One region of the Serratia sp. CoH_122_TC_1 genome, then DNA from elsewhere that is predicted to be linked to it. Evidence: predicted binding sites of a transcription regulator. Region 1 holds the regulator's gene; each other region holds the start of a gene.
The links. The regulator CRP, encoded in region 1, controls carbon source genes, mostly activating them, when cyclic AMP is high. The targets are predictions, from matches to a motif close to ATGTGANNNNNNTCACAT.
Positions count from the first base shown of each region.

Region 2: a site for CRP is predicted at 2,657-2,674, ahead of AC2FC2_RS04940 (YjcB family protein). Genes of this name have one in related genera too.
Region 3: a site for CRP is predicted at 3,247-3,264, ahead of msrB (peptide-methionine (R)-S-oxide reductase MsrB). Genes of this name have one in related genera too.
Region 4: a site for CRP is predicted at 4,681-4,698, ahead of AC2FC2_RS05345 (6-phosphofructokinase). Genes of this name have one in related genera too.

Region 1 is NZ_JBXWLA010000013.1:19,390-27,481, reverse strand. It holds gene AC2FC2_RS17110 (helicase HerA-like domain-containing protein) at 1-1,058, shown strand, start outside; gene AC2FC2_RS17105 (aminodeoxychorismate synthase component II) at 1,164-1,739, shown strand; gene argD (bifunctional acetylornithine/succinyldiaminopimelate transaminase) at 1,871-3,088, shown strand; gene AC2FC2_RS17095 (YccS/YhfK family putative transporter) at 3,173-5,245, opposite strand; gene crp (cAMP-activated global transcriptional regulator CRP) at 5,300-5,932, opposite strand; gene AC2FC2_RS17085 (OsmC family protein) at 6,312-6,719, shown strand; gene AC2FC2_RS17080 (phosphoribulokinase) at 6,758-7,627, opposite strand; gene AC2FC2_RS17075 (YheU family protein) at 7,778-8,011, opposite strand; gene AC2FC2_RS17070 (hydrolase) at 8,008-8,092, opposite strand, start outside.
Region 2 is NZ_JBXWLA010000003.1:114,559-122,650, reverse strand. It holds gene AC2FC2_RS04955 (ABC transporter ATP-binding protein) at 1-405, shown strand, start outside; gene AC2FC2_RS04950 (oligopeptide/dipeptide ABC transporter ATP-binding protein) at 395-1,342, shown strand; gene AC2FC2_RS04945 (ATP-dependent Clp protease proteolytic subunit) at 1,429-2,115, opposite strand; gene AC2FC2_RS04940 (YjcB family protein) at 2,303-2,584, opposite strand; gene mrdA (penicillin-binding protein 2) at 2,879-4,804, shown strand; gene AC2FC2_RS04930 (penicillin-binding transpeptidase domain-containing protein) at 4,907-6,625, shown strand; gene osmB (osmotically-inducible lipoprotein OsmB) at 6,939-7,151, opposite strand; gene AC2FC2_RS04920 (AcrZ family multidrug efflux pump-associated protein) at 7,612-7,746, shown strand; gene AC2FC2_RS04915 (alpha/beta hydrolase) at 7,841-8,092, opposite strand, start outside.
Region 3 is NZ_JBXWLA010000025.1:42,341-50,432, reverse strand. It holds gene ansA (asparaginase) at 1-170, shown strand, start outside; gene pncA (bifunctional nicotinamidase/pyrazinamidase) at 194-826, shown strand; gene chiD (chitinase ChiD) at 1,055-2,335, shown strand; gene AC2FC2_RS24735 (YeaC family protein) at 2,374-2,646, opposite strand; gene msrB (peptide-methionine (R)-S-oxide reductase MsrB) at 2,710-3,123, opposite strand; gene gapA (glyceraldehyde-3-phosphate dehydrogenase) at 3,472-4,467, shown strand; gene AC2FC2_RS24720 (D-hexose-6-phosphate mutarotase) at 4,546-5,421, shown strand; gene AC2FC2_RS24715 (MipA/OmpV family protein) at 5,537-6,301, opposite strand; gene yeaG (protein kinase YeaG) at 6,730-8,092, shown strand, end outside.
Region 4 is NZ_JBXWLA010000003.1:204,482-212,573, forward strand. It holds gene malX (maltose/glucose-specific PTS transporter subunit IIBC) at 1-1,154, shown strand, start outside; gene AC2FC2_RS05325 (MalY/PatB family protein) at 1,147-2,328, shown strand; gene AC2FC2_RS05330 (NUDIX hydrolase) at 2,773-3,141, opposite strand; gene AC2FC2_RS05335 (NUDIX hydrolase) at 3,138-3,734, opposite strand; gene AC2FC2_RS05340 (DeoR/GlpR family DNA-binding transcription regulator) at 3,834-4,589, shown strand; gene AC2FC2_RS05345 (6-phosphofructokinase) at 4,975-5,955, shown strand; gene AC2FC2_RS05350 (PTS sugar transporter subunit IIB) at 5,966-6,280, shown strand; gene AC2FC2_RS05355 (PTS sugar transporter subunit IIC) at 6,273-7,640, shown strand; gene AC2FC2_RS05360 (class II fructose-bisphosphate aldolase) at 7,627-8,092, shown strand, end outside.

The DNA.
Region 1 (8,092 bases):
AAGATCTGCGCGCGATGGTGCAGTATGTGGGGGACAACGCCAAACAGTTCCAGACTCAATACGGCAATATCTCTTCCGCTTCGGTAGGTGCGATCCAGCGCGGGTTGCTGACGCTGGAAGAACAGGGTGCCAATATGTTCTTCGGCGAACCGATGCTGGACATCAATGACCTGATGAAAACTGATGCCAATGGGCAGGGTATTATCAACCTGCTGGCGGCAGATAAGCTGATTAATCAGCCGAAGCTGTATTCGGTGTTCCTGCTGTGGCTCCTGGCCGAGCTATTCGAACACCTGCCAGAAGTGGGCGATCCAGAACAGCCAAAGCTGGTGTTCTTCTTCGATGAAGCGCATCTGTTGTTCAACGATGCGCCGGCGGCCTTGCTGACCAAAATCGAACAGGTTGTGCGTTTGATCCGCTCCAAAGGTGTCGGAATTTACTTTGTGACCCAGAACCCGCTGGATATCCCGGACAGCGTGCTGGGGCAGTTGGGCAACCGCGTGCAGCATGCGTTGCGGGCCTTTACGCCACGCGATCAGAAAGCCGTGAAGGCCGCGGCACAAACCATGCGTGCCAACCCGGCCTTTGATGCCGAAACGGCGATCGCTGAGCTGGGCGTTGGCGAGGCGTTGGTCTCTTTCCTCGACGAAAAAGGGCGTCCTAATGTGGTGGAGCGGGCGATGGTGATCGCGCCGGAATCCAAAATGGGGATGCTGGGGGCGGAAGGGCTCAACAGTGCGATCAATAAGTCGCCGTTGTATGGGCGTTACGAAGATATGGTTGACCGTGAGTCGGCCTATGAAAAGCTGTCGGCTCAGGGGTTTTCTACCGTCGGCACCCCGCAAGCAGGCCAGTCTGCACAGCAACCTCAGGCACAACAGCAGGCGGGTGGCGGCTTGATGGGGGGGCTGAATGAAATCTTGTTTGGTTCTACCGGCCCGCGCGGCGGCAAGCATGATGGCATTGTCCAGACTGCGGCCAAAAGCATGGCACGCGATCTGGGCCGTCAGATCTTGCGCGGTGTACTGGGCTCGATTATGGGCGGTCGCAAAAAGTAAGCTGAAATTATCGGTAGCGGCGGTATTGTAGGGGCGTTGTATACTGCGCCCGTGTAAATCGGGGCAAGGTATTTGCCCCCTACGATGATGCCCGTTGGAAAGACTATGCTGCTGTTGATCGATAACTACGACTCTTTTACCTATAACCTTTACCAGTACTTCTGCGAATTGGGCGCCGAGGTGGTGGTAAAGCGCAACGATGAGCTGCAACTGGCCGACATCGAAAGGCTGGCGCCGCAGCGTTTAGTGATTTCTCCCGGCCCCTGCACGCCGAACGAAGCCGGCATTTCGCTGGATGCCATCCGTCATTTTGCCGGTAAATTGCCGATCCTCGGTGTTTGTCTGGGCCATCAGGCGCTGGGGCAGGCCTTTGGCGCTAAGGTGGTGCGGGCACGAGAAGTCATGCACGGCAAAACCTCGGCGATCCGCCATTTTGATTCTGGTGTTTTTCACGGGTTGCACAATCCGCTGACGGTGACCCGTTATCACTCGTTGGTGCTTGAAGCCGCGACGCTGCCGGACTGTTTTGACGTGACGGCCTGGAGTGAGCGCGACGGTGTGCACGATGAGATCATGGGCATTCGCCACCGCCAGCTGGCGCTGGAAGGGGTGCAGTTCCATCCTGAGAGCATTCTCAGCGAACAGGGGCACCAACTGCTGGATAATTTCCTTAAAAGTTAAACCGTTAGCTTTTTTTTCGCCGGGAAGGTGATTTGCGTTTGCCCTTCATTGGTTTTTTATGCATATTTTGTGATTATATTTTCACTTGTTCATCAAGATTACGCTGAAGAACCCCTAGGGTGGACCCAATAATGACCGAAAAATCCGCAGTAAGCCGCAGTACCTTTGATCAGGTTATCCTGCCTGTTTATGCACCTGCTCAGTTCGTGCCGGTACGCGGTAAAGGCAGCCGTGTATGGGATCAACAGGGGAAAGAGTACATCGATTTCTCCGGTGGCATCGCGGTGACGGCGTTGGGGCATTGCCACCCGGCGCTGGTGGCGGCGCTGAAAGAGCAGGGTGAAACCCTGTGGCATACCAGCAACGTCTTCACGAACGAACCGGCGCTGCGCTTGGCCACCAAATTGATCCAGGCCACGTTTGCCGATCGGGTGTTTTTCGCCAACTCCGGTGCGGAAGCCAATGAGGCGGCCTTCAAACTGGCACGCCATTACGCGATTACCCGGCATAGTCCATACAAAACCAAAATCATCGCGTTTTATAACGCGTTTCACGGCCGTACGCTCTTCACGGTCTCAGTGGGTGGGCAGGCCAAGTATTCTGACGGCTTTGGGCCGAAGCCTGCGGATATCGTGCACGTGCCGTTCAACGATCTGGCTGCGGTAAAAGCCGTGATGGATGACCACACCTGTGCGGTAGTGATGGAACCGATTCAGGGTGAAGGCGGTATTACCCCGGTAAATGCCGAATTCCTCAAAGGCGTACGTGAACTCTGCGACAAGCACCAGGCGCTACTGATATTCGATGAAGTACAAAGCGGTATGGGGCGCAGCGGCAAGCTGTTCGCTTACATGCATTATGGTGTGACGCCGGACATTCTTACCACAGCCAAAGCTCTCGGTGGTGGTTTCCCGGTCAGCGCCATGTTGACCACCGAAGACATTGCGTCGGTAATGCAGGTAGGCACTCATGGCACCACCTACGGTGGCAACCCGCTAGCCTGTGCCGTGGCAGAAGCCGCACTGGACGTGATCAATACGCCAGAGGTGCTGAGCGGCATTGAACTGCGCCATGGTTTGTACGTGCAGGCGTTAAAGAAGGTGGGCGAGCAGTACGGTATCTTCAGCGACATTCGTGGCATGGGCCTGCTGATTGGTGCTGAGCTGACACCGCAATATCAGGGTAAAGCGCGTGACTTCCTGACCGCTGCCGCTGCACGTGGGCTGATGATTCTTAACGCCGGGCCAAATGTGATCCGCTTTGCTCCTTCGCTGGTGGTGGAGACTCAGGATATTGACGAGGGTATGGCACTGTTTGAGTTGGCCGTGCAGGATGTGATTAACGCTTAATGCGTTGCATGGATGACGGGGCGCGCCCCTCCCACAAAACAACAGAGCACTATGTCATCAACCTAAGGGCGCCCTACGGCGCCCTTATTGATCGCGTAATTTACGCTTCAGCCAGATGCCGTGGTGCGGACGCTGGCGCCAGGCCAGTGACGAAATGGTGTGCATCACGCTCAGGTGCGACAGAATGCGCCGCAGGTGGCGTTCCATCTCGGTAATCGGCATCTCTGGGTGGAGATCCGGCGGCTGCATGATGGCGTTGCTGCTCGGCCCGTCGTATTCCAGGCGCTGCTGACAGCTTTGCAGCGCGATTTCACAGGTTTGCAGATACTCCTCCGCCAGCTTTGGCGTCAGCATATAGTGTTCACGCGCCAGAATGGTCATTGCATTAAGATGCTCAACAATAAACTGGCTGTGTGTCACCCACAGGCGCATATCCGCCAGATAGCTCGATTCAAACCCCGGCTCCTGCATTGCCTGATTAAGCGAGGTGAAAAGCGCATTGTGTGACTGATTGACCTGCATGCGGGCATAGGCCAGCGCACTGGGATCGGGCTCTTGCTCTTCCAACAGTAAACGCAATGCCTGTTGATCGTTCTCCAGCGCTTGGTGAGCGTTCTTACGCAGCAAACCGCTTTGCCACTGTGGCCATAACCAGATGGTGCTGCCAAACACCAGCACACAACCGATCAAGGTATCGATCAGGCGTGGAACCAGAAAATGGGTACCGTTTAGCGCCAGTAATTGCAAGGTGTAGACCGCCGTTACCGTAAAACCAATCACTGCCAACCCGTAGTTTTTACGCGAGACCAAGTAGGCCAGCAGGGTGATCACCAGCATTACGCTCAGCGTTTCAGCCTCAGGCAACTGCAGTTGCAGCAGGCCGGCGGCGAGTACGAGCCCAACCAGGGTGCCAAGCGCACGGTGCTGGATACGTACCCGGGTGGCGTTGTAGCCATTCTGGCTCACCAGCATGATGGTCAACAGTATCCAGTAAGGCTTCGGTAAGTTGAAAATCATCCCGAGGCTACTGCCGGCAGCGAGTGTGACACCCAGGCGTGCCGCATTGCGCAGGGCGTTGGATTTAAATGACAGGTAACTAACTAGCGCAGGCCAGAACGGCAAACGGTTTTGATTGGCCATCAGATCGCGTCGGTAAAGCGGGTGTTGGGTGCGTAACAGACGAGCAATACGGCTGAAATGGTAGTAACAGAACTGCCCAACGGGGTTATCCGGGTGCTGCGCTGCCACTTTCTCTAGCGCCGCCAGTTCATTGTCCATATTGAAACGCTGAGAATGCTGGTGATAGAGAATATCGTGTGCCACCGTGCGCAGCCGGCCGGCAATCACCTGTGCATTGCGGCGGATGATGGCTTCGGCCTGGCTTTGCTCCACCAGTTTTTGCACTTCTTCCGGCAGATGTAGACTGACGGTAATGTGTTCCTGCAGATCCAGTGCGACCTGAAAAGTACGCTGTAGGCGCTTTTGTTCGAGGTTACTGGCGTGCGGTAGAAAGTTAAGCTGCTGATACAGCAGGGTGATCAGATCCATCACTTTTTGCTGGCGTATCAACAGTGGCGGTAATGCGGTCTGTGGATCGGTATGCTGGGTCAGCAGCGAATATTTGGCCTCAAAGTAGTCCGCCAGTTCCAAATAGAGCTGATTGAGCGATTCGCGCATCGGTTGTTCTTTCCACAGCGTGAACCAAAACCAGGTAAACAGCCCGTACCAGGCGGTACCCACGACGTATAGCAGCGGTGCGTGCCAAAGCGGAACTGTACCGGCCATACTGAGGGAGAAAATGGCGGCAACCAGCGAGGCGGGCAACAGGCGGGCATGTAACGGACTTATTTCACCGCTGACGCCGAGAAGCAGTGCCAGGCCAAGCATCAACACCGGCAACGGCAAGTGCCAAAGCAATGCTTGCTGTAATAGCAGGCTGCTGAGTGCAAATAGAGAGCCACCGACGATCAGACGTTTGAAGAAGCGTTTGTGAGGGGTGTCTAGCCCGGCAATATTGCAGCAGGCAGGAACCAGGGAAAATAATAGGCCGTATTGCAGTTGGCCGCTCAACAGGCCGAGTAACACTGGCAGGCACAGCACCAGCGTTTGCCGCAGTGCATAGTTGACTTCCGGGTGGTAAATCAGTCTGCGCCACATGATGACTTGGGGCATAAAAAAACGGCGCGAATCATCGCGCCGTTTTTTCAGTGATTAACGCGTGCCGTAAACGACAATGGTTTTGCCGTGGGCGGAGATCAGGTTTTGATCTTCAAGCATTTTCAGAATACGGCCAACGGTTTCACGTGAACAACCGACGATTTGGCCAATTTCCTGACGAGTAATTTTAATCTGCATACCATCAGGATGGGTCATGGCATCAGGTTGTTTCGCCAGGTTCAGCAGTGTTTGCGCGATACGGCCTGTAACGTCCAGGAAGGCGAGGTTACCCACTTTCTCAGATGTTATCTGCAGACGGTTTGCCATCTGGGCTGACAGGCGCATCAGGATGTCCGGGTTGACCTGAATTAACTGGCGGAATTTCTTGTAGGAAATTTCAGCCACTTCACAGGCGGTCTTCGCCCTAACCCAGGCGCTACGCTCCTGACCTTCTTCAAATAATCCAAGCTCGCCGATGAAATCCCCCTGGTTAAGGTAGGATAAAATCATCTCTTTACCTTCTTCATCCTTAATCAGCACCGCGACGGAGCCTTTGACGATGTAGTAAAGCGTTTCGGCTTTTTCACCTTGGTGAATCAGCGTACTTTTGGATGGATATTTGTGGATATGGCAATGAGACAGGAACCATTCGAGAGTAGGGTCTGTTTGCGGTTTGCCGAGAACCATTCGCTGTTATCCTCTGTTGTTATCGCTGCCTTGTGTCACAGGGGTCAGAGTTCCCTGTAAAACCTGTTGTCGCCGTTGTTTTAATGGTGGCTATCAGCAGATTTTGAGGCGTGTCATAAATATACGCTGTCGCTCTAGCATATTAACTTGCCGGGAGAGCTGCAAGCTACATTCTGTTAACATACCGGTAAAGGAGCCTTTCCCTGGGAGTTTCCCTGAAATCAGTGTCCCGGAAAGATTTATTGCGGCTCTGTTTGTAGCACAGAGTGAGGCGGGTGTCTTGTGTTGTCTCGCTTCAGCATGATTAGCATCAGGTTCCGTTGCCAGTTTCTATGCGAAAGCGTACCCTGATTTTAAGAAATTAACCGGAGTGACCAGTATGCAGGCAAGAGTTAAGTGGGTGGAAGGGTTAACGTTTCTGGGTGAATCCGCGTCTGGCCATCAGGTGTTGATGGACGGCAATGCGGGCGACAAAGCGCCCAGCCCGATGGAAATGGTGCTGATGTCGGTAGGGGGCTGTAGTGCTATCGATGTGGTGTCGATCCTGCAAAAAGGGCGTAATGATGTGCGTGATTGCGAGGTCAAGCTGACTTCTGAACGACGTGAAGAAGCACCGCGGCTGTTCACCCATATCAACCTGCACTTTATCGTGAGCGGTAAAGATCTGAGCGACAAAATCGTTGAGCGGGCGGTGAACCTCTCGGCGGAGAAATACTGCTCGGTGTCATTGATGCTGAGTAAGGCCGCAAGCGTGACTCACAGCTTTGAAATCCGCGACGTGGCCTAATGGCGAAAAGGCGCGGCTGACTGCCGCGCTCTACCCACTTATTCGATTTTTTTGCCTTCCAGCAGACGCTGCACCAAGGGTGCCATGATCAGCTCCATCGCCAGCCCCATTTTGCCGCCCGGCACCACAAGCGTATTGATGTGTGAGATAAAGGATCCCTGCAGCATCGCCAGTAAATAAGGGAAGTCGATTTGATCCAGGCCGCGGAAGTGAATCACCACAAAGCTCTCGTCCAGCGAAGGGATCGCCTTGGCGGCAAACGGATTCGACGTGTCGACCGTGGGTACCCGCTGGAAGTTGATATGGGTGCGTGAGAACTGCGGCGTAATGTAGTTGATGTAATCCTCCATCGAACGTACCACCGAGTCCATCACCGCTTCACGGGAGTGGCCGCGTTCACCGGTATCGCGGATCAGCTTCTGAATCCATTCCAGATTCACGATAGGCACCACGCCAACCAGCAGGTCGACATGTTTGGCCACGTCGTTGTGTTCGGTCACTACGCCGCCGTGTAGCCCTTCATAGAACAGCACGTCAGTCGGTGCCGGTAAAGGCTCCCAAGGTGTAAAGGTACCGGGAACCTGGTTATAAGGCACCGCTTCATCGTAGGTATGCAGATACTTGCGTGAACGGCCGGTACCGTTCTTGCCGTAGTCGAGAAAGCTTTGTTGCAGCAGGCCGAAGTCGTTGGCTTCGGGGCCGAAATAACTGATATGACGGCCGAGATCGCGTGCTTTACGGATAGCTGCATCCATTTCCGGTCGGGTATAGCGGTGGAAACTGTCGCCTTCCAGCTCTGCGGCGCGGATATTCAGCTGCTGAAAGATTTTACGGAACGCCACGCTGGTCGTGGTAGTGCCGGCTCCGCTAGAACCGGTCACTGCGATAACGGGATGTTTGGCGGACATAGTGGTGCTCACTCCGTGTTAAATGCGCAGGCGTCAGTTATGGTTATTGGTCTGTTTGACGCCCTTTCGCCAAGGGCAAAATTCCGCGCGTTGGTTTGCAATAGCCCATTGTTACCTGATTTTTTCCGTCAGTCATAGAACCGAGCAAGACTAAATTTCTTCTTGCCCGGCACGGAACTGCCCTCGCGGCATGATGTTGATGGTTTCATGCAGTTCTGACCACACCAGCAATACTTCGCCATTTTTCAGCTGACGGCGCACATCTTCCACTTTTTGCTCCAGCGAGCGCTCGTGCTCACCGTAGTCCGTCCCTTCTCGCAGCACAAAGGACTCGATCAGGCTATTAAGGGTCTCAGTTTCCAGTTCTTTCCAGGGGATAATCACGAGGTTGTTTCCAGATAAGGGGCAAGCCAGGATGGAATACGGTATTCCAGCCACATATGGGGTTTGTTCAACGTGCCGCCG
Region 2 (8,092 bases), on a different contig from region 1:
CAACAAAAAGCGCGCGCCAGCGGTACGGCAGTGCTGTTTATCACTCATGATATGGCCGTGGTTTCGCAGCTGTGTGACCGGGTGTACGTGATGTATGCCGGGCACGTGATAGAAAGTGGTACCACGGGAAATGTGATAGAAAATCCCCGTCATCCCTACTCGATCGGGTTGTTGTTAGCGGCACCGGAACGTGCCGAGCCACGCAGTCTGTTACGTGCCATTCCTGGCACGGTGCCCAATCTTGGTGCCTTGCCGCCAGGGTGTGCTTTCAGTAATCGCTGTAGCCACGCTGACGCTCAGTGCCTGCAAACGCCACGGCTGGTGCCATTAGCCTCTGAACCGGCCCAACACGTGGCCTGCTGGCATCCGCAGTCTATTGATTTGGAGGCGCGAAATGAACGTTGAAGCACTACTGGAGTTGCGCGATGTGCGCCTGCGTTTTCCTGCCAGTTATAACTGGCGTGGCAAACCACAAGAGTATGTGCATGCGCTCAATGGGCTGGATCTCAACATCATGCGTGGCGAAACGTTGGGTATCGTCGGTGAGTCCGGCTGCGGCAAAAGCACGTTAGCGCAGTTGCTGATGGGATTGTTAAAACCGAGCAGTGGCGAACTGGTACGTGCTCGCAACGCGGGTTCTTGGTTTGGCAGCGGTATGCAAATGGTATTTCAGGATCCGCAGTCGTCGCTCGATCCACGCTTGCCAGTGTGGCGCATTATCACTGAGCCGGTGTACGTGCAGCAGCATAACAGTGTGGCACAGCGGCGAGCACTGGCAACGGAGCTGGCACAGCAGGTTGGCCTGCGGCCGGAGGCGATCGACCGATTGCCGCATGAGTTTTCCGGTGGCCAGCGCCAGCGCATCTCCATTGCACGTGCGCTGTCTTCGCAACCGGATATCATCGTGCTGGATGAACCGACCTCTGCGTTGGATATTTCGGTACAGGCGCAGATCCTCAATTTACTGGTGGAATTGCAGCGCGAACGCAATCTGACGTACGTGCTGATTTCGCACAACGTTTCGGTGATCCAGCATATGAGTGACCGGGTGGCCGTGATGTATCTGGGGCAAATCGTCGAACTGGGGCCGACCGCACAGGTACTGCGCCAGCCGCAGCACCCCTATACGCGGCTGCTGCTGGATTCTGTGCCGCGGGCAGGCCGCTCACTGAGTGACAGTGCGATTGAAGACCGTAAGGGCGAACTGCCGGGCAACCGCCAATTACCGCCAGGCTGTTTTTTCCGCGAGAGATGCCCGTATGCGGGGGAAGGGTGCCAACTGCCACAAAGTTTACGGGTGAATTTAGGGGGATCGGCGGTGCGTTGCCACAAGGTGGCATGATGCATGACATTCACAGCGTTCCCTTTTTAAATTCAGGGGCGCTGTGAATATAGGGGTGTTGAACAGTGGCTCAGGGTGAAACGCAATCAGTTATTGGTTTCTTCATTCAAGATGTAATAAGACACTGGAACAGTTTCCATCTTATTGGCTTTGTCGGTCGTCATCTTCCTTGCCAATGCAGTATCGAGATTAATAAGTTGGCGGCCATCTTCATTGAACAGCATTTTACTTATTTCTTCATCATTATACGTGGTGCATTGTTTATATACGTTACGGAACAACGCATTGTAACCGTCGGAGAACTGCTTGATTTGCGCTATTTCGTTAGGCTTCAGATAGTCTTGCTTGATGTTTGACGCAGCCGCAGGATGCAGCATAAAGCTGGCGGCGGGCATGGAGAGTCTTTCTTTACCGGCACAATAGAACAGGGTTGCCGCTGAACCGACAAACGCCGAGTTAACCGTGGTAATGGGGACTGGCGAGCTCTTGACCGCTTCATAAGCCATGTAACCGCTGGCCATATCACCGCCGCCGCTATTGATATACAAATACAGGTGTTTTAACGCGGGGTAGCTGGCGTTAATTTCATCGATGGAGGCAATGAGTTCGGTGACACTTTTTTCCGTGACATCGCCGACATACAGGATTTTGGCGGATTCAACGTTATTGTTTTTTACATTGCTCTTTTTGACGACGGATACGGTCGCAAAAGAGGCCGTCGAAAATACCGTGGCGCAGAAAAGTGTTATTATTTTAAAGGTGTTTCTATGCATTTGAATATTCCTTATTCAATAAAGTGGTGCGCTATTGTAAAACGAGTCGATGAACCGTTTTGGAATGAATCAGGTTGGTTTAGCGTTTATTTACCCCTACGAACAACGCGGAAAGAATATAACATCGAGGCTGGAGCCGATATTCCCGGCAGGTAAAGCGCGTCGCACTCTACCTGCCGGGGCGATTTCAGGGCATGGGCCAGTCGACAGGCGTGTTGCTCACCACGTCGACATACATATCCCACGCGTTTGACCAAAATTGCACAAATCCTTCCTGGCTGACGCTGATGCCCATCAGGCCCATAACGAACCAACAGGTGGTGAATAGCCCCAGGCTGCTGAACATAAATGCCATACCGTTACGGCTAGTCTTACGGCACACGACATTTAGCTGGCTGGCCAAAAACATCATAACAGCGCTCAGTAACTCCCAGCGCATCATAATAAAACCTGTGGCTATGGTACTCATCGAACATGATCCTTGGTGGAAAAGCCGCACCCGGCGGTGCGTCGGGAAATCAGTGCGGGCAAGGGTAAATTAGTGTGATCTTCGTCACATTGTAGCATCGCTGCAAATCACTGCTCAATCCCTGAACGGGGGAAAATCGGCATTTGGTAACATTCAAACATGCTGAAACATTTATGCCATTTCATTAGCAACCTTTTCGTGGGGACCGTTAGCCAATAACGCTATGCTTGCCGACTTTTCACTGCCCTGATTTATCTTGGGAAAATGTGACGTCAGACAGGTAACTTGCCACGTATGGCACTATTAAAAGATAAAATCCGTGACCATTCCGCTGAGGAAATGCTGTTTATCCGCCGTGCTGGCGTGGCGATGGTGTTGGTTGTCGCCTGTTTTGGCATTTTGATTGTTAACCTGTACCGTCTGCAGGTTAAACAGCATGCCTTTTACCAAACGCGGTCCAACCAAAACGACATTAAAATGGTGCCAATTGCACCCAGCCGAGGGCTGATATTCGACCGCAATGGCATTCCTTTGGTGCGCAACATTACGCTGTACCAGATCCAGATTACCCCCAGCAAAATCGACAATATGGCTGCGCTTTTGCAGGCGTTGACGCCGATTGTCGATCTGACCCCCGAAGATATCACTGCTTTTCGCGATGAAATGCATCACAACGGCCGCTATAAACCGGTGACGCTGAAAACGGGTCTGACAGAAACCGAGGTGGCACGTTTTGCGGTAAATCAGTATCGCTTTGACGGCGTGACCATTGATACCTATCAGCAGCGGGAATATCCCTATGGGGCAGAATTAGCCCATGTCGTGGGTTACGTCTCGAAAATCAATGACGGTGATTTAAAGCGGCTGGATAAAGCCGGTCTGAGCGAGAACTATGCCGCCGACCACAATATCGGTAAGCAGGGCATCGAGGCTTACTACGAGTCCGAATTGCATGGCACGACCGGTTATCAAGAAGTGGAGGTGGACAACCATGGTCGCGTGATACGCCTGCTGAAGGAACAACCGCCACAGGCCGGTAAAAATATCTATCTGACGCTGGACCTGTCTCTACAACAGTACATTGAGTCGGTATTGAAGGGGCAGCGTGCGGCGGTGGTGGTTGAGGACCCGCGCGATGGTGGCATTTTGGCCATGGTTTCCAGCCCCAGTTACGATCCCAATCCTTTTGTGAAAGGCATCAGCTATAAAGCTTATAAAACACTGCTGACCAACCCCGACTTACCGCTGATTAACCGCGTCACGCAGGGGCTGTATCCACCGGCCTCCACCGTGAAGCCTTACATGGCGACGTCGGCGCTGTTTGCCGGTGTGATTACCCCCAATACCACTTTCTTCGGCGCGCCGACCTGGACATTGCCAGGCACCGAACGCCGTTACCGTGATTGGCTAAAGAGCGGCCACGGCATGTTGAATGTGACCAAGGCCATTGAAGAATCTGCCGATACCTTCTTCTATCAGGTGGCGTACGAAATGGGCATTGACCGTATTCACAGTTGGCTGAGCCAGTTTGGTTACGGCCAGGCGACCGGGATCGACCTTAACGAGGAGTATCGTGGCGTGTTGCCAAGCCGTGAATGGAAACAACGGGTACATAAAAAGCCCTGGTACCAGGGTGACACCATTTCGGTGGGTATCGGCCAAGGGTATTGGGTCGCCACGCCGATCCAGATGGTGAAGGCATTAACCACGCTGATCAATAACGGTAAGGCGAAAACGCCGCATTTGCTGTACTCCATGCGCCAGGGCAATCAGGTAAGCCGCTACCAGCCGCCGGCAAAGGCCACGCAGATCGGTGATGCCAAATCGCCGTATTGGGGCATCGTGCGTAATGGAATGTATGGCATGGCCAATCTGCCGAACGGTACAGGCTATAAGCTTTTCCATACCGCTCCGTATCAGATAGCCGCCAAGTCCGGGACGTCACAGGTCTTCGGTTTGAAAGAAAATCAGACGTATAACGCCAAAATGATCCCGGTGCGATTACGTGATCATATTTTCTATACCTTGTTTGCTCCTTATAAGAATCCGCGGGTGGCAATGGCGCTGATTCTGGAAAACGGCGGGGGGGATGGCGTAGTGGCTGGGCCGACCGCGCGGGCAATTCTTGACCACATTTTTGACCCGGCTAACGCACCGCAGCCTGACGCGGACCAGAAAGGTAAACCGGAGTTAAACGATAGCGCGGATGTGCAACAGTAAACGCGTTTGTTTTTACTTTCTTACAAACTGCAATCTTCTAAAGATTTCCGTCAGGTTAGACTGAAATAATTACATAATCCGAATAAAAACGCAGGGTTAACAGTGGCGCCTTCAACAAAAAAAAGCGGTAAAAATTATTCAAGCCTTCGCTTTGGCTGGATTTGCGGCGGGATACTGGTGTGCTTTTTTCTGCTGGCGTTCAGGGTCGGTTATTTGCAGCTGATGGAGCACCAGCAGTTGGCCGATCAGGCGGACCAGCGGTCGATCCGCACGCAAGTGGTGCCGACCAATCGGGGAATGATCACCGACCGCAATGGCGAAGCTTTGGCGGTGAGTGTGTCATCACGAGATATTGTGCTGGATCCCAAGCATATTCTGGACACCAACACCGACCTCAGCAATGAGCGTTGGCAAAGTATGGCCAATGTACTGAAAATGCCGCTGAGCGACGTGCAGAAGCTGATCCAGACTAACGCCCATAAGCGCTTCGTCTATCTGGCACGTAAGGTAGAAGACGATAACGCGAACTATATCAGCAAATTGCATCTAACGGGCGTGAGCACAGAGCAGGATTTCAGTCGCTTCTACCCGATGAGCCAGGATGCTGCCGGGCTTATTGGTATTGTTGGCCAGGACAACCAGGGGCTGGAAGGCATTGAGCTCGGCTTTAACCACCTGCTACAGGGCAAAAATGGCCTGCGGGTATATCAGAAAGACGGCAGCGGTGCGGTGATTGGCGTAATCAAAAGCGTCGATCCCGTACCGCCACCGAACGTGACACTGAGTATCGATAAATTCATCCAATATGTGTTGTACGCACAAATTCGCGACGGTGTGGTGGCTAACCAGGCTGATTCTGGTTGTGCGGTATTGGTGAAAGTAAACACTGGCGAAGTGTTGGGGATGGCAAGCTACCCGTCGTTCAACCCGAATAATTATGCCAATACGCCGGCCAAAGATATCCGCAACGTGTGCAGTAGCGACAGTTTTGAACCGGGCTCCACGGTGAAACCGGTGGTGGTGATGGTGGGGCTGGAACACCACTTAATCAAGCCGGATACCGTGCTGGACACCACGCCTTATCGCGTGAATGGCCACTTGATCAAGGACGTGGGGCACTGGTCGAAACTGACCATTACCGGTGTATTGCAAAAATCCAGTGACATCGCCGTGTCCCACATTGCGTTAGCCCTGCCAGCCACCGTACTTCCCGCAGTGTACAAGAGCTTTGGTCTGGGTTTGCCGACGGATCTGGGCATTGGGAACGAAAGCAGCGGCTACTTGCCACAGCACCGCGAGCGTTGGGCGGACATTGAACGTGCGACCTTCTCCTTTGGCTATGGCCTGCGCGTAACACCGCTGCAGATGGCCCGTGAATACGCCACTATCGGTTCCTATGGCGTTTATCGGCCACTGTCGATTACCCGGGTGACGCCGCCCGTTATGGGGCAACGCATTTTACCGGAAGATACGGTAAAAACGGTGGTGCACATGATGGAAAGCGACGCCTTGCCGGGCGGCAGTGGGCTCAGTGCCGCCGTGCCAGGTTACCGGTTGGCGATTAAAACCGGCACGGCAGAGAAGATGGGGGCTAACGGTAAATATGACGGGGGCTATATCAACTACACCGCCGGTGTGGCACCCGCTAGCGATCCGCAAGTCGCCTTGGTGGTCATGGTCAATAATCCGAAGGCCGGTAAGCACTTTGGCGGCTCGGTGGCAGGCCCTGTGTTTGGCAAGATTATGGCCCAGGTATTGGAACATATGAATATCCTGCCTGACGCGCAACCGCTGAACGTGGTATCCCAGGTTAAGGGGTAGCGTGAACCCCCTCTGCGGAGGGGGATTCCAGCCGCTTTTCAATGATTGTAGATTGACCTGCATTGATAGGGTGCCCCGGACGAGTATTCCCTTATCTCATCGATAAAAGCCAAATGTGTTGTTGCGGTAAACAGGACGAGGTTATTAAATAGGACGTGTTTTTAGCGTACGAATAGGGTTTTTGCGGAAATATTTATAGGTGCGTTAATCTGTTTAAATTCACGGAATATAAAATACACCCATTAATCTCTATGGATGTTTAAAATAGATCAGGCCGGGTTCTTTTCAAGAAAAAGTGCCCGGCCTGGAAATATTAACGGCTGGTCTGGTGACCGATGATACCGCCCAAGGCCGCACCACCCAAGGTTCCCAGCGTACTGCCGTCGGTCAATACGGCACCGCCCAGCGCGCCGACACCAGCGCCGATAGCGGTGTTGCGATCGCGGTGAGACATATTCCCACAGGCCGTTACGGACAGCGTTGCCATGATAACAACCATTACGCCTGCGGCACGTTTAAGGTTCATAAGATCTTCCTGGTAAATTGCCTAATTAACAGACAAAGAAAGTACTGATTAATCGGCCAGTAAAAGTTGAGATGAATGTATTCTTCCGGAAGAAAATAGAATAGGTAAATATTCTTAATTTTGAGAAAGCGTTTTTATTTCGCCGTTGCTGATGGTGTACTTGGCGATTAAAACATCAGCGTGCCGTTGAGTGGGATGGGCAGGGTGGTCATTAAAATCCGTTAAAAATCCTAAGGCTCATCATTATTATGCCTTTTCAGGCCATCGGGCGAATGCCCCCCAAACCCCTGGAGAGAGCATTTTTTTGCATTGCGGTAATGCAACTGTGTAAGTTACATTAGCGACGTAAGGTTGTGATCTCCGTCACAGATTGAAATCAAGCAAAAATAACCTTAAGAAATTCCAGGGAAATACCCCTTTCTGGAAAGGTATTCCTCTGCTTAAAAACCAGGAGAAAGCGATGTTAGAAATGATTGAAAGTTTGGCAACCGTGGTGATCCTGGTGCCGGTAATGATAGCCGTGTTGCTCGGCTCGATTTATGGCTTGGGTGAGCTGTGTAATATTTTCTCTGCCATTGGCAAAAAAAGAGACTGATTTTCATGCTCAGGGGGCGCAATGCCCCCCGATGCAGGTTTAAAGCAACGTCGTCACAAAACCGCAGGTTTTAGATACCCCATCGCCCCCCATGTTATGCCGTCTGCCTTGTTCGCGCAGATGACATAATCATCGCCATCACGTGTTTGAACATGTCACTGTCAGGATTAGCCAGTGCGTTTACCAGCGTGAAATGATTGCTATGCCGATCTTCCAGCCGCCTGACGTCGAGCCCCTTTTCCCGGCAGGCGGTGTAATAGGCCAAGGTTTGGTTTTTAAACCCCTGCGTTTCTTTGGCACCGACGTCGAGCAGGATCTGCGGCGCATTGGCCTTTTCCGGCAGCAT
Region 3 (8,092 bases), on a different contig from region 1:
ATGCCACCGGTAATGCCTTGGCCCATGCCGGGGTCATCAGTGGATTCGACATGACCGTTGAGGCCGCCTTGACCAAACTGCATTATCTGCTGAGCCAACCACTAACACCGGAACAAATCCGCAGCCAGATGCAGCAGGATCTGCGTGGTGAGCTGAGCATTAGTGGTTAACCATTCCGCACCACGGAGTAGAAATGAAAACAGCCCTGTTGCTTATTGATTTGCAAAACGACTTTTGTCCCGGTGGCGCACTGGCGGTGACAGAAGGCGATGCCGTGCTCGCGGTCGCCAATCAGGCCATGACGGCCTGTAGCGCACGCGGTGAGCCGGTAGTCGCCAGCCAGGATTGGCACCCCGCCAATCATCGTAGCTTCGCGGTCAACGCCAATGCAGAGGTGGGAACCCTGGGTGAGCTTGACGGTTTACCTCAGGTCTGGTGGCCGGTGCACTGCGTGCAGCAAAGCCAGGGTGCCGAGTTTCACCCACAGCTAGAGCAACAGCGCATCAACGCCGTGTTCCGTAAAGGCCAAAGTACAGATATCGACAGCTACAGTGCTTTTTTCGACAACGGCCACCGTTCACACACTGAACTGGACGCGTGGTTGAAAGCACAGAATGTCACTCACCTTGCCATCATGGGATTAGCAACTGACTACTGTGTGAAATTTAGCGTACTGGATGCATTAGCGCTGGGGTATCAAACATCGGTAATTATCGACGGTTGCCGCGGTGTCAATTTGCAGCCAGACGACAGCCAGAAAGCCCTTCAGGCCATGCAACAGGCTGGCGCTCAAATCGTGACACTGTCACAGTTTATTGCACAATGATATAAACGGGCGTGAAACACGCCCATCTCCACTCCGCTAGAAACCTCGACACCGCTCACATTCCAACCATTCTCATGTGATTACATCTTGTTCGTATCCAGCGCATTTGCTGTTATGACCACTGATGCATTGCATCAATGAGTTATACGCATCCGGGGCCCTTTGAGCCCGGCTTTATGTTACCGCCTCAGGCGGTTTCGGTCGGCCTTGTCGACCAAAGGAGATTACATGGCTTTAACCCGTAAACTGCTGCCTTTACTGGTAGCGGTACAGCTTGGTATGGCTGGAACCAGCATGGCTCACGCGGCCTCTTATCTGTCCGTTGGTTATTTCAACGGTGGGGGTGACGTTACCGCCGGCCCTGGCGGCGATATCAATAAGCTGGACGTCACACAAATCACCCACCTCAATTACTCTTTCGGCCTGATCTATAACGACGAGAAGCAGGAAACCCATCCGGCACTAAAAGACCCTGCTCGTCTGCACCAAATTTATCTGTCACCCAAGGTGATGGCCGATCTGCAATTGCTGCCCGTTCTGCGTAAGCAAAACCCTGAACTGAAAGTGCTGCTGTCCGTTGGTGGCTGGGGCGCTCGCGGGTTCTCCGGTGCCGCAGCAACACCTGAAAGCCGCGCCGTTTTTATCCGTTCGGTGCAACAGGTCATTAAACAGTACCAACTGGACGGCATCGATCTCGACTGGGAATACCCGGTTAACGGTGCCTGGGGACTGGTCGAAAGCCAGCCGGCGGATCGCGCTAATTTTACCCTGTTGTTAGGGGAGCTGCGTAAGGCGCTGGATAACGGCAAATTGCTGACCATCGCCGTCGGCGCCAATGTGAAAAGCCCACAGGAGTGGGTCGATGTTAAGGGCATTGCACCCTATCTCGACTATATCAACCTGATGACCTATGACATGGCGTACGGCACTCAATACTTCAACGCCAACCTGTATGATTCCAAACAGTGGCCAACCGTCGCGGCTGCCGATCGTTACAGCGCCAATTTTGTCGTGGATAACTATTTGGCAGCAGGGTTGAAGCCCGCGCAATTAAACCTGGGGATTGGTTTCTATGGCCGGGTGCCAAAACGGGCGACCGAACCGGGTATAGATTGGGACAAACCAGACGCAGCTAAAAACCCTGTCACCCAGCCCTATTTCACTGCACGTGAAACTGCCGTGTTCAAATCCATGGGATTGGACCTCACCAAGGACAGTTACTTTAAATACAACGATATCGTCAGCAAACTGTTAAACGATCCGCAGCGGCGCTTCACCGCCCATTGGGACAGCGACGCTCAGGTACCTTATCTGACGATGAAATCTGCCGAAGGCAAGCCGCTGTTTGCCATTTCGTATGAGAACCCACGCTCGGTTGAGCTCAAAGCGGACTACATCAAAAGCAAAGGACTCGGTGGCGCCATGTTCTGGGAATACGGCGCGGATGACAATAACCGGTTGGCGCATCAATTGGCGGAATCACTGGGGATTAACAACGGGAAACGCTAAATCAACGGGGCGATGGCAGCATCGCCCCGTCGTCAGATTCACTGTGGTTTTAACTTCACCAGCGGTTCAGCAATGAACTGCTGTTTCAGTTCTTGCTTACTCTTCATCACTATCTGGCCATCAGTGCCGATGCTCATATGCTGAGGATCCGTATTGTGCAATGACTGCCACAGCATCACCGCCTGCAGGCTATTTTCTTTTTGTTCCGGGGTCAACGCGACGCCATCCGGCCATTTACCTAACTCAACAGCCAATACCAGGCGTTGATAGATTTCCGGCGTCATGGCGGCAATCAGGTCTTTCACGTCCATCAGAGCATTTCCTCACTCGTGGAAGAATAATTAGCTGAATCGATTTTTCTAACGGAATAATCGTTAGCCTGCCGTTTTTTCGCCGTTCTCGCCGTCAGTAAAGCTCAGCGACGCGGAATTAACGCAAAAACGCTCGCCGGTCGGTTGCGGGCCATCCGGGAAAACATGCCCTAAATGTGCGTCGCAGTGACCACAGCGAATTTCAACACGGTGCATATTGTGCGTATTATCATCAAGATAACGAATAGCATCGTCAGATACTGGCTCATAGAAGCTTGGCCAGCCACAACCGGAGTCATACTTGCTGTCGGAGTAGAACAGCGGTTGGTTACAGCACAGACAATGGTACACGCCCTCGCGTTTGTTGTGCAGTAATTTACCGGAATACGGAGCCTCGGTACCACGCTCTTGCGTCACATAACGTTGGATTTCATTCAGTTCCGTGCCCGGATGGTCAGGGGTTGTCTCTTTAGCCATTTGTGCGATTCTCTGAATGTGGATAATGTCAACGAAAACAATGAGTAATAATAACAAAAAATTAACAACACTGCAGCGATTTTTGGCCTAAACTGTAGGCCATAAAGGCCATGTCACGGCAATATGTGATGCCGATCACACATCTTAAACGGACTGACTTTATACTTGGCGGTTTGACCCCATATAACGGATGAGGCCGAACGCAAACGGAATGTGCAATAAGCACTCAAACCAACGTCTCAGGTTTGATTTGCAGCAAGAATTGACACGATTCCGCTTGACGCTTGGTAAGGTTTTTGTAATTTTACAAGCAACCTTTTATTCACTAACAAATAGCTGGTGGAATATATGACTATCAAAGTAGGTATCAACGGTTTTGGCCGTATCGGTCGCATTGTTTTTCGTGCTGCTCAAGAACGTTCTGACATCGAAATCGTTGCAATCAACGACCTGTTAGACGCAGAGTACATGGCTTACATGCTGAAATATGACTCTACTCACGGCCGCTTCAACGGCACTGTAGAAGTTAAAGACGGCCACCTGGTTGTTAACGGCAAAACCATCCGTTGTACCTCAGAAAGAGATCCGGCTAACCTGAAGTGGAACGAAGTCAACGTTGACGTCGTTGCTGAAGCAACTGGCCTGTTCCTGACTGACGAAACTGCACGTAAACACATCGCTGCAGGCGCTAAGAAAGTTGTTCTGACTGGCCCATCCAAAGACGACACCCCAATGTTCGTTATGGGTGTGAACCACAAATCCTATGCAGGTCAGGAAATCGTTTCTAACGCTTCTTGTACCACCAACTGCCTGGCACCACTGGCTAAAGTTATCAACGACAAGTTCGGCATCGTTGAAGCGCTGATGACCACTGTGCATGCAACTACCGCAACTCAGAAAACTGTTGATGGCCCGTCTCACAAAGACTGGCGCGGCGGCCGCGGCGCATCCCAGAACATCATCCCTTCTTCTACCGGTGCAGCTAAAGCTGTAGGTAAAGTTATCCCAGAACTGAACGGCAAACTGACCGGTATGGCGTTCCGCGTTCCAACTCCGAACGTGTCTGTGGTTGACCTGACTGCTCGTCTGGCAAAACCAGCGTCTTACAAAGAAATCTGTGCTGCTATCAAAGCGGCTTCTGAAGGCGAGCTGAAAGGCGTTCTGGGTTACACCGAAGACGAAGTAGTTTCTACCGATTTCAACGGTGAAACTCTGACTTCCGTATTCGATGCCAAAGCCGGTATCGCACTGAGCGACACCTTCGTGAAACTGGTTTCTTGGTACGACAACGAAACTGGCTATTCCAACAAGGTTCTGGATCTGATCGCTCACATCTCCAAATAATGGATTGATGTTAAGTGATGATGAGGGCGACATTTGTGTCGCCCTTTTTTGTTTCTACGGCGAACAAAAGGCAATCTGATGAACGAAAAGATTTTCACCCTACCCGTTACCGAACAAATTTCACCTTACATCAGCCAACGTCAACTCGACGAACTGCCTGTGGTGGTCGTTTCCCACCCCAAAGTACGCGCAGCAATCTCGTTGCAAGGCGCACATCTGTTGGCCTGGCAACCTAGCGGTGAAAAACCGGCTATTTGGCTGAGCAACAACACGCCGTTTAAAAAAGGCAATGCCATCCGCGGTGGCGTGCCTATTTGCTGGCCCTGGTTTGGCCCGGTGGCAAAACCCTCACACGGCTTCGCCCGCAATCAGCCGTGGAGCCTGACGGCGCATGACGAAGACGAGAACGGCGTCATACTGACATTCACGCTGAAAGACAATGAGCAAACTCGTAGCCTGTGGCCTCATGCCTTTACGCTGATTGCTCGCTTTAAGCTGGGTGAAGAATGCGAGATAGAACTGGAGTCACATGGTGACTATCAGGCAACCGCTGCGCTGCACACGTATTTCCAGATCGGTGATATTGCACAAGTTAACGTTGCCGGTCTCGGTGAGACTTATATCGATAAGGTCGCTGGCGGTTCAGAAGCACGCCAGGTGGGCGATGTGACCTTCGTGGGGCAAACTGACCGGGTTTACACCAAGCCAGATGCATACAGTCTGATTAAGGACGCATCGCTGCGGCGCACCATTGAGGTTCATCATCACCATATGAGTGATGTGATTGCCTGGAATCCAGGGGTGGAATTGTCTTGCAGCATGGCAGATATGCCAAACGACGGTTATAAAACCATGGTTTGCGTGGAAACAGGTCGCGTCAGCAAGCCTCTGGTGGCCGCAGGTGAACAACCGGCACGTTTGGCTGTGACCTTCCGCATCCGTAGCAACGCGTAGTCTTTCTTAGTGCGGTCAATAAGACCGCCTTCCGTTACTGCACCAAGAATGTGCAAAAGGGGCGTAAACGCCCCTTTTTGATGCACATGTTGCACGCTATTTGTGCGCAGCTGGATTAGAAGCTGTATTTCACGCCTGTCATCAACAGCCCGGTGTAAGATTTATCCACCATTGGGCTATCTTTCACTTCGTCAGACAGTTTGACATAGCGACCGACAAAGAAGGCATCCCAATCCTTGTTGATCTTGTAGTTAGCGCTCAGCTCAACATAAGGTGCCCAGCTATCGCTCGGCGTGTAGCTGTCAAGACCACTGCGGCGAGACTCGTCTTCACTCACGCCAAAGTAGTATTTGTTCTGGTTTTTGCTGCTCCACATCACACCCACTCCGGGTACCAAGGTAAAGGCGTCCAGATCAAATTTGTACAGATAGGCCAGATCACCGACGATACCATTGCTGTAATTCAGCGTATCACCTGTCAACGTCGTCCGCAGGATGCCCCACTCGGCAAAATGCGAATAAGCCAGGCCGGCCATCAGCGTGCCGCGACGTTTGTTCAACTGCTTCATGCGATCGTCGTCGCTGTCACCTGGGCGGTAACCCAACGGCGAGTAGTAGCCCATCAGGCTCAGTTGATTTTCCTGATCTTTCCACAGGTAATAACCGGCAGTCAGCGTCCGGAAGTAGAAGTCGTCACCTTCATAATTAATAACGGGTACCGGGTACACGCGGTCCTGATAACCACGATACGGGTCCGGACTAACCAGTGCGGAAGCACCGAGTGACCAAGTTCCTGCCTGAACACTTTGCGCACAAACCATTGCGGAAGCGATAATTGCTAGCGTTTTGAGTTGAAAAATCTTCACTGGTTCTTTTTCCATAAATAACAGAGTTAATTGCGGACATAGTTTATGTGAAAAATTCGTTACGCGCTGAATCTTTACAATGGAAAACGACTAAGATCGAATAACTTAGAACAGAAATATGAATTAATCATGGCAGAACAGTGACGTTTTTTGCCGCAGGCCGCGCCAGACAAGGCATTTGATACGCCTGTAATAACTGAGTCATTGATATGACTTAAAAAAAGCTTTTTATGACGCAGGAAATTTTCCGGTATGCAAACTAAGCTTAAATCAGAAGGTGAATGAATCCTGAGCCAGTGGCAATACAGCGCAACTCGCGATTATAAGCGCACCAAGTTGGCATACGGGTTGCTGTACTCAGGGATAACTTCTTCTTTCGGGGGCCACAAGACTATCACTAGCTCCCTTTAACCTGTGCTAATAACGAAAGGACGGGCATCGCCATGAACATATTTGACCACTATCGCCAGCGCTACGAAGCTGCCAAGGACGAAGAGTTCACACTGCAGGACTTTCTTACCATTTGCCGGCAAGATCGCAGTGCATATGCCAATGCGGCCGAACGTCTGCTGATGGCTATCGGTGAACCAGTTATGGTCGACACCGCGCTTGAGTCGCGCATGTCTCGCCTGTTCTCCAACCGCGTGATCGCACGCTACCCGGCATTCGAAGAGTTCTACGGCATGGAAGAAGCTATCGAACAGATAGTCTCTTATCTGAAGCATGCCGCGCAGGGCCTCGAAGAGAAAAAACAAATTCTTTACCTGTTGGGCCCTGTGGGCGGCGGGAAATCATCGTTGGCGGAACGCCTGAAGGCGCTGATGCAACTCGTACCGATTTACACACTGAGTGCCAACGGAGAACGCAGCCCGGTCAACGATCATCCGCTGTGCCTGTTCAATCCGCAGGAAGATGCCAATATTCTGGAAAAAGAATATAACATTCCTAATCGCTATCTCGGTACCATCATGTCCCCGTGGGCGGCTAAACGCCTGCATGAATTTGGCGGAGACATCACCAAATTCAAAGTGGTGAAAGTGCGCCCTTCCATCCTGGAACAGATCGCCATCGCCAAAACAGAACCGGGTGATGAGAACAACCAGGATATTTCTGCGCTGGTAGGTAAAGTGGATATCCGCAAGCTGGAAAACCACGCGCAGAACGATCCGGATGCCTATGGCTATTCCGGCGCCCTTTGCCGTGCCAACCAAGGGATCATGGAGTTCGTAGAGATGTTCAAGGCACCGATCAAGGTGCTGCACCCTCTGCTGACTGCCACCCAGGAAGGTAACTACAACGGTACCGAGGGGATTTCTGCCCTGCCGTTCAGCGGCATTATTCTGGCCCACTCCAACGAATCCGAATGGGTGACCTTCCGTAACAACAAAAACAACGAGGCATTCCTGGACCGTGTTTATATCGTTAAGGTCCCGTACTGCCTGCGGGTGTCGGAAGAGATAAAAATCTACGACAAACTGCTGGATCACAGCGAACTGACCCATGCCCCATGCGCCCCTGGCACACTGGAAACGCTGGCTCGCTTTACCGTGCTTTCACGCATGAAAGAGCCTGAAAACTCGAGCATCTACTCTAAGATGCGCGTCTATGATGGCGAAAGCCTCAAGGATACCGATCCGAAAGCCAAGTCGTATCAGGAATACCGCGACTATGCAGGGGTTGATGAAGGCATGAACGGCCTGTCCACCCGTTTTGCATTTAAAATCCTCTCAAGGGTGTTCAACTTTGATCACGCTGAGGTCGCTGCTAACCCGGTACACCTGTTCTACGTACTGGAACAGCAGATCG
Region 4 (8,092 bases), on a different contig from region 1:
TTATCGTTTATCTGTTGCATGAGCGCTTCAATACCATTCGCTTGCCGGATGCGCTGGCGTTCTTCGGAGGCACTCGCTTTGTGCCAATCGTCACGACCGTTGTGCTGGGCCTGTGTGGGCTGATTATTCCGTTGATCTGGCCGTGGTTTGCCGCGGGTATCAACGGCCTGGGCTGGGTGATTAACGGGGCCGGCGCTTTTGGACCGATGATCTTCGGCACTGGCGAGCGGCTGCTGTTGCCATTTGGGCTGCATCATATTCTGGTGGCGCTGATCCGCTTTACCGAAGCAGGCGGCACGCTGGATGTCTGCGGTCATACCGTTAGCGGCGCACTGACAATCTTCCAGGCACAGCTGTCCTGCCCAACCACGACCGGCTTTGCCGAAAGCGCGACGCGCTTCCTGTCACAAGGCAAAATGCCGGCCTTCCTCGGCGGGCTACCAGGCGCGGCACTGGCGATGTACCACTGTGCCAAACCTGAAAACCGCCATAAAATTAAAGGGCTGCTGATTTCTGGTGTGGTGGCCTGCGTAGTCGGCGGTACGACTGAACCGATCGAGTTCTTGTTCCTGTTTGTCGCGCCTTTCCTGTATCTCATCCACGCCATTCTCACCGGGCTGGGCTTTACCGTAATGGCACTGCTGGGGGTAACCATCGGCAATACTGACGGCAATATTATCGACTTTGTCGTCTTCGGCATCCTGCACGGCACCGCCACCAAGTGGTATCTGGTGCCGATCGTCGCCGCCATTTGGTTCGCCGCCTATTACGCCATTTTCCGCTTCTCCATTCAGCGCTTTAACATCAAGACGCCGGGCCGTGAGAGCGAGTCTGCCGGCAGCCAGAGCGCACCTGTCGGCGCGGTCGGCAAATCAGGCTATAACGTGCCGGCTATCCTGGCGGCGCTGGGTGGCAGTGAGAATATTATTTCACTGGATAACTGCATCACCCGCTTGCGCCTGTCGGTTGACGACATGAGCAAAGTGGATGACGCCGCGTTAAAAGCCAATCGCGCCATTGGTGTGGTGCACCTTAACGAGCACAATCTGCAGGTGGTGATCGGGCCACAGGTGCAATCAGTGAAAGATGAATTAGACTCACTGATAGCTGCAGCACAACCTGCTGCACCCTTGCAGGGAGCATCACATGTTTGATTTTTCTACCCCGGTTGACCGGCACGGCACATGGTGCACGCAATGGGATTACATCGCCGACCGTTTTGGCCGCGATGATCTCCTGCCGTTCACCATCTCCGATATGGATTTTGCCACTGCCCCCTGCATTATCGAGGCGCTGCAACAGCGCCTGCAGCATGGCGTACTTGGCTACAGCCGCTGGCAGCATGAGGATTTCCTTGGTGCAGTACGCCACTGGTATCAACAGCGGTTTAATACCGCCATTGACACCCGCATGGCGGTCTATGGGCCATCGGTGATTTACATGGTGGCGCAATTGATCCGCCAGTGGTCAGCACCGGGTGAATGCGTGGTCACCCATACCCCCGCTTATGACGCTTTTTACAAAGTGATCCTCGGCAATCAGCGCCAACTGCTGGCCTGTCCCCTGCATAAGGACGGCAATGATTGGCGGTGTGACATGGCACACCTAGAAGCCTTGTTGGCACGGCCGCAAACCAAAGTTTTGTTGCTGTGCAGCCCGCATAACCCTACCGGAAAAGTGTGGCGCGTAGAGGAACTGCAACAGATGGCCGAGCTGTGTGAACGCCACGGTGTGCGCGTGATCAGCGATGAGATCCATATGGATATGGTATGGGGAGAACAGCGCCATACGCCATGGAGCCAGGTTGCCACCACACCCTGGGCCTTGCTGACGTCGGGTTCCAAAACCTTCAATATACCGGCATTGACCGGCGCCTACGGTTTTATCAGTGAGGACGCTGCACGCGACGCTTACACGCAACAGTTAAAAGCTCGCGATGGATTGTCTTCACCCGCGGTGTTAGCCGTGGCGGCGCATGTTGCCGCTTATCGCCACGGCGAACCCTGGTTGGACGCATTGCGCGATTACCTGCAGGATAACCTGACCTACGTTGCCGAACGGTTGAATCAGGCATTCCCTGCACTGGGGTGGCAACCGCCACAGGCGACCTATCTGGCCTGGATCGATCTGCGGCCATTGGGCATTGACGATCGTCAGTTGCAACAGGTACTGATTGAGCGCGAGAAGGTCGCCATCATGCCCGGTTTCACCTACGGTGAGGAAGGCCGTGGTTTCCTGCGCTTAAACGTTGGCTGTCCGCGCAGTAAGGTCGAGGCCGGAATGGACAAGTTGATCGATGGGCTCACGTTTGTGTTGGACGAGGCATGATCTGACCGATCGGAAGGCAGGTATAAGCCAAATGTCGATCGGTAAGGTCCGATTGGCATTTTTTTATTCGGCCTCTGTAGGCTCAGTGACCCAAGGCCGTGAACATGATGAGATAAGCAGGGTCTTGGGCGCCCTTGAAGACGTCGAACGCAAGAACAACGCATAGGCGAAACCGCCATGGACGGCGGTTTCAGGCGAGACAGGCAGGGACGCCTGTCGTAGCCGGCCGTGATGCGGCGTGATGAAGTGAGAGCCGTTGGCTCAGCCAACCGTCTGAGTGGGCAAAGGCGCGGGTTGCAAGGGACCCCGCCTTGGGTCCCTTGCTCGGTCGAGGCGCATGAGCTGCATAGTGCGTTGTTTGTTTATCGACCGAAAAGAACGGTGAGCTCGCTAAAAATCACCTTACGTGACCAGCATCAGGTATAAGCCTGCCTTTTCTCCTACTTACTGCGCCAACTGCGGGATATTGTCCAAACGGTAATACACCGGCAATCCCCGCTCATTTGCCAGGCGCACGTCGTTATCCGCACCCGCTGAGGCGCCTTCGATGCGGTAAATGGCCTGGCACTGGGCAATCAGCCGGTGGGCCACCGGATACAGATATTCTTCGCAAATAGCGTCACCATGCTGCGTGGAACCGGCCGCTGCGGCCAAGGGTAATGCCAACCACTCACCGATCACTGGCACGTGACCACGCTGGTAGACCGCAAGCGCTGCTTGTTCCAACCGCTGCAAATTCGCGGCAATTCGCTGCGGTTCGCCCTCCGTGCCGCTACGATAAGGACCGGCAATCAAAATCAGTTGAGACTTCATCGTGTATTATCCAACGTGTGATGTAGAGCAACGAACTGCAATAGCATGATGGTTTTGGCATCAACGATTATCCCCTGCCGAATGGCCTGCAACGCTTCCGTTAACGGCAGTTCCAGCACTTCAAGATCCTCGCCTTCGGCTTCCACGCCCCCCCCGTCACTGACTCGGCTGTTTGCGTGGTATTCACCGACAAAGAAATGTAATTTCTCAGTGACCGAACCGGGGCTCATATAAGCCTCGAAGACCTTCTGCACGTGTTGCACGAAATAGCCGGTTTCCTCTTCTGCTTCGGCACGGATGCGTTCTTCCGGTGACGCATTGTCCAGCAGACCGGCAGCGGCTTCGATCAACATCCCATCATGGCCGTTGACGAACACCGGAAAACGGAACTGGCGTGTTAACACCACGGTTTGCGCTTGCCGGTTAAACAGCAAAATGGTCGCACCGTCACCGCGATCGTAGGTTTCACGGCTCTGTCTTTGCCATACGCCATCACGTCGTAAAAAATCGAAGGTGGTTTTTTTCAGCAGATACCAGTCGTCGGACAGCACTCGGGTTTCGACAATACGAACCCGATCTTGGGTAGCAGTCATGTTGGTTAACTCCACAACCAGGAAAGGAAATTGATACTATCGTGCACTTTCGTGTATGATCAAGATATTTCGTGCAGTGCAAATTTAACGGGAAAAACCATGCTCACCAGCCAACGTAAAAAAATCATTCTGGAAAAACTGGCCCAAGACGGACAGGTGCTGGCCAAACAGCTCAGCGAGATGTTTGGGCTATCTGAAGACACGCTACGACGCGATCTGCGTGAATTGGACAGCGAAGGTTTGCTGCAACGGGTACATGGCGGCGCACTGCCTGTTTCCCCGGCCATTGCCCCCTTTGCCGAAAGGAATGGGCAGGAGTCTGCCGCCAAACGGGCCATTGCCAAAGCAGCCGCAGCGATGATATCCCCCGGGCAAGTCGTGATCCTGGATGGCGGCACCACCTCCGCCGAATTGGTGAAGCAACTGCCCCCCACGCTGGAGGCCACCATTGTCACCCACAGTCCCAGCGTGGCCGTTGGCCTGGTCGAACACCCCAAGGTTGAGGTGATACTGATCGGCGGGCGGCTGTACAAACATTCGATCGTCAGCGTGGGAGCCGCGGCCGTGGAGGCGATGTCGCATATCCGCGCTGACATCTACTTTATGGGTGTGACCGGCGTACACCCCACCGCGGGCTTGAGCACCGGCGATCTTGAAGAAGCCTATATAAAACGCGCGTTGGCGGCACGAGCGGCAGAAACCGTCGTGTTGGCTTCTGCGGCTAAACTCAATGCCGCCTCACAATATGCCATTGGCGATATCACGCTGGCGCAAAGCGTTATCGTCGAACGTTCAACCGACGCTGCACTGACAGGTCCGTTGGAACAGGCCGGATTGACGGTGATAAGAGCATGAATAAACGCCACCCTTAAAGGACTTAATAAATACGTGGTTATTCAGGCTCGCCACGTATTTATTCGCGTTATTCTCTGCGCGTCGGATAAAAATGCGAGAGTTATCACATTTCATTAAACTTATTTTTTGCTGCATCGTCGTTGATGATGAAATAAACCGCTTTAGAGAAAAACAAACATAACGCATTGATTCTTAATTAATAGTAATCACGCACTCGCTAAAAGCGCCAAATACAAATGAGACCTCCCTCTCAAAACCATCCCCCTCACTCTACCTGTCAAGCCTAATGACAAAAATATTTGTGATTGTTTTGTGATATCCATTGCAAATTTTACCGATGCCAAAAATGACAATGAGTTCCACAGAACAGGCTGGGGACGGATATATGAAAATTGGTGTAGTAATAAGCGGCGGCGATGTGACAGGTATCAATAGTTTTATTTTTCAGGTCGCAAGGCTAGCGCAGGCCGATATTATTCTGTTTGACGGCGGCATACCCGGATTATTGGCCAACCAGCATCATCCTATTGCCCAGCGTGACTTGGTTGACTTCTCGATTTCATCGATGCCAATAATGTCTTCCGGCCGTACGGCCAAGAAATTGGCTGCTGACGAATATGAAACCATTCATAAGCAGCTTAAGGCTTTGCACATAGACGTGCTTATTATGGCCGGTGGCGATGGATCGCTGCAGTTTTTGAATACACTCAGCGAGTTTGGCGTTAACTGTTTCGGCGTAGGGATGACTATCGACAATGACGTTTTCGGCAGTCATTACAGCATTGGTTTTTCTACTGCCTGCGAACAGGTGATAAAAGAAGTCGCCAAACTGAGGAACACCGGGCGTGCCCTGCCTGGGCGGGTGTTTATGATAGAGCTGCTGGGCGGTTATTGCGGGGAATTGACACTGCAATCGGCGATCAAGTCCAATGCGGACTTTGCCCTTATCCCGGAATGCCAATATGCCTTAAATCAGCTGGCAGAAAAAATAACTCAGCGGTTGGAACAGCAAAACAGCGTCATTATTTTGTGTTCCGAGGGTTATACCAAAGAATACTCACCCGGTTTTCAAGGCGCCATCGATACCATGATTAAGCAGCTGGAACCCAAGATTGGTGTGCGCATTCGTAAAACTATTATGGGCTACGGTCTGCGCAATGGAGACCCGACCGGTGAAGAAATTTACCAGGGCACTATTATGGCCAGTGAAGTGGTCAGGTGCATTAATTCAGGCATGAAGAACAAGGCAATCATTATTAATGCCAGCAATCAACCCATTCCCATTGATCTAATCAGTATGCAAAAACGTTTGGTTGATACAGAAGGACACCATTACAAACTCGCCAGGCAATTAAATATAATCTGAGGAGATACCCATGCTTAAAATACTGTGCGTATGTGGCTGTGGCCTCGGCTCCAGCTTTGCCATCGAAATGAGCGCAAGAGCGGTGCTGAAAAAATTAGAGATTGAGGCGGATATTGATCACACCACTATCTCCGAGGCCAGTGCCTTTAAATCAGATATTATTCTTACCCAAAAAACCTTCGCCGATATTTTAAATGCCGATGCCAGCGAAGAAGAAAAGAAACGCGTTATTATTCTGCACCGGCTCACCGATAAGGCAGAAATTGAGCAAAAGATTGTGGCCTTCCTGAAAGAACGCGACATGAAGGAAGCCCACCATGAATAGCCTGATTGACTTTATCGTCAAAGACTTATTGGGCCAGGCGTCTATCTTGGTGGCCTTTATCGCCATGCTGGGGCTATTGCTGCAGAAGAAGTCCGTCGGCAAAGTGGCCGAAGGCACCTTCAAAACCCTGCTGGGCTTCCTGATCATGATGGCAGGCATCAACATTATTGTCGGCGCTCTGACCTATTTGAACAGCATCTTCACTCAGGGTTTCGGCATGACCGGCTATATCACCGACGTCGCCGCCATCGCCGGCCTGGCCAACCGCGAGTTGGGCTCAGAGGTCGCGTTAACCCTGATGGTGATTTTCGCGGTGAATATCATCATTGCGCGCATTACCCCGTTCAAATACATCTTTCTGACCGGACAAGCATTGCTGTGGATGGCCACCATTGGTGCGGTAATCGGCTACAAGGCCGGGCTCACCGGCTTGCCGCTGGTTTTGACCGGCGGCATATTTGGTGGCGTGATGGCCGTGTTGATGCCTGCGCTGGCCCAGCCGGTGGTACGCAAAATCACCGGTTCAGACGACGTGGCGTTGGGGCATTTTTGCACCATCGGCTACCTGGTACAGGCCGCCGTCGCTAAGGTGGTCGGTAAGGGCTCCCGCTCGACCGAGGATTTGGAGCTGCCCGATAACTTCAAATTCCTGCAGGACACCTACCTGTCGATGGCAGTGGTGATGATCCCGATGTATCTGATCCCGGCGCTGGCTGCCGGTCCGCAGTATATCGCTCAGTATGCCGGCGGCATGAACTACTTGATGTATTCCTTTATGCAGGCCATCCAGTTTGTCGCCGGCGTATTTATCCTCTACAGCGGCGTACGCCTGCTGCTCAATGAGCTGGTACCCGCCTTCCGGGGCATCGCCCTACGGGTTGTGCCGGATGCCAAACCGGCGCTGGACTGCCCGGTGTTGTTCCCCTACGCACCCAATGCGGTGATCGTCGGCTTTCTGGCCACCACCCTTGGCTCAATCATCGGCATGATCGTTTTCCCGATGTTCGGCCTGGCGATGATCCTCCCAGGCCTGCTGACCAACTTCTTCGCCGGCGGCACCGCAGGCATCTTCGGCAATGCGCTGGGGGGGCGTCGTGGCGCCATGATTGGTGGCGTGGTTCACGGTCTGTTTATCACCTTCCTGCCGGCCATTCTGGTACCGATGCTGGAAAGTTATGGCTTTGTCGGCGTGACCTTCAGCGACTCCGACGTCATCAGCAGTGGGCTGGTGATGGGACATGCTTTCCAGGGCAATTGGTTGTTCATCGCCCTGTTCATCGTCTTCGTCACGCTGATTGCGTGGTTTGTTAACGGTAAATCAACCAAGCACCATGAGGAAAAAGTCCATGAAACTCTATAATTTCAACGAGCTGTTGTCCGTGGCCAAAGCCCGTGATTTTAAGGCGATAGGTTCATTTAATCTCCACTGCCTGGAGATGTTACCGGCCTTTTTCAAAGCGGCCAAAAACATGCACAGCCCGTTGATGATCCAGATTTCGACCGGTACCGCCGAGTATTTAGGCTATAAATTGCTGGTTGATTCAGTATGCTCACTGGCTCAAAGCGAGGATGTTCCCACCTGTCTGCATTTGGATCACTGCTCTGACATTGCCTCCATCGAGACGGCGATTGACGCCGGTTTCAGTTCGGTAATGTATGACGGTTCGCACCTGGAAATGGATGAGAATATCGCCAATACCCGTCGCGTGATCGACATTGCACGTCAGCGCAACGTGTCGGTGGAGGCCGAGTTGGGTGCCATCGGCGGCTCTGAAGACGGCAAAGCCGTGGCAGAAGAAGACATTTGTTTTA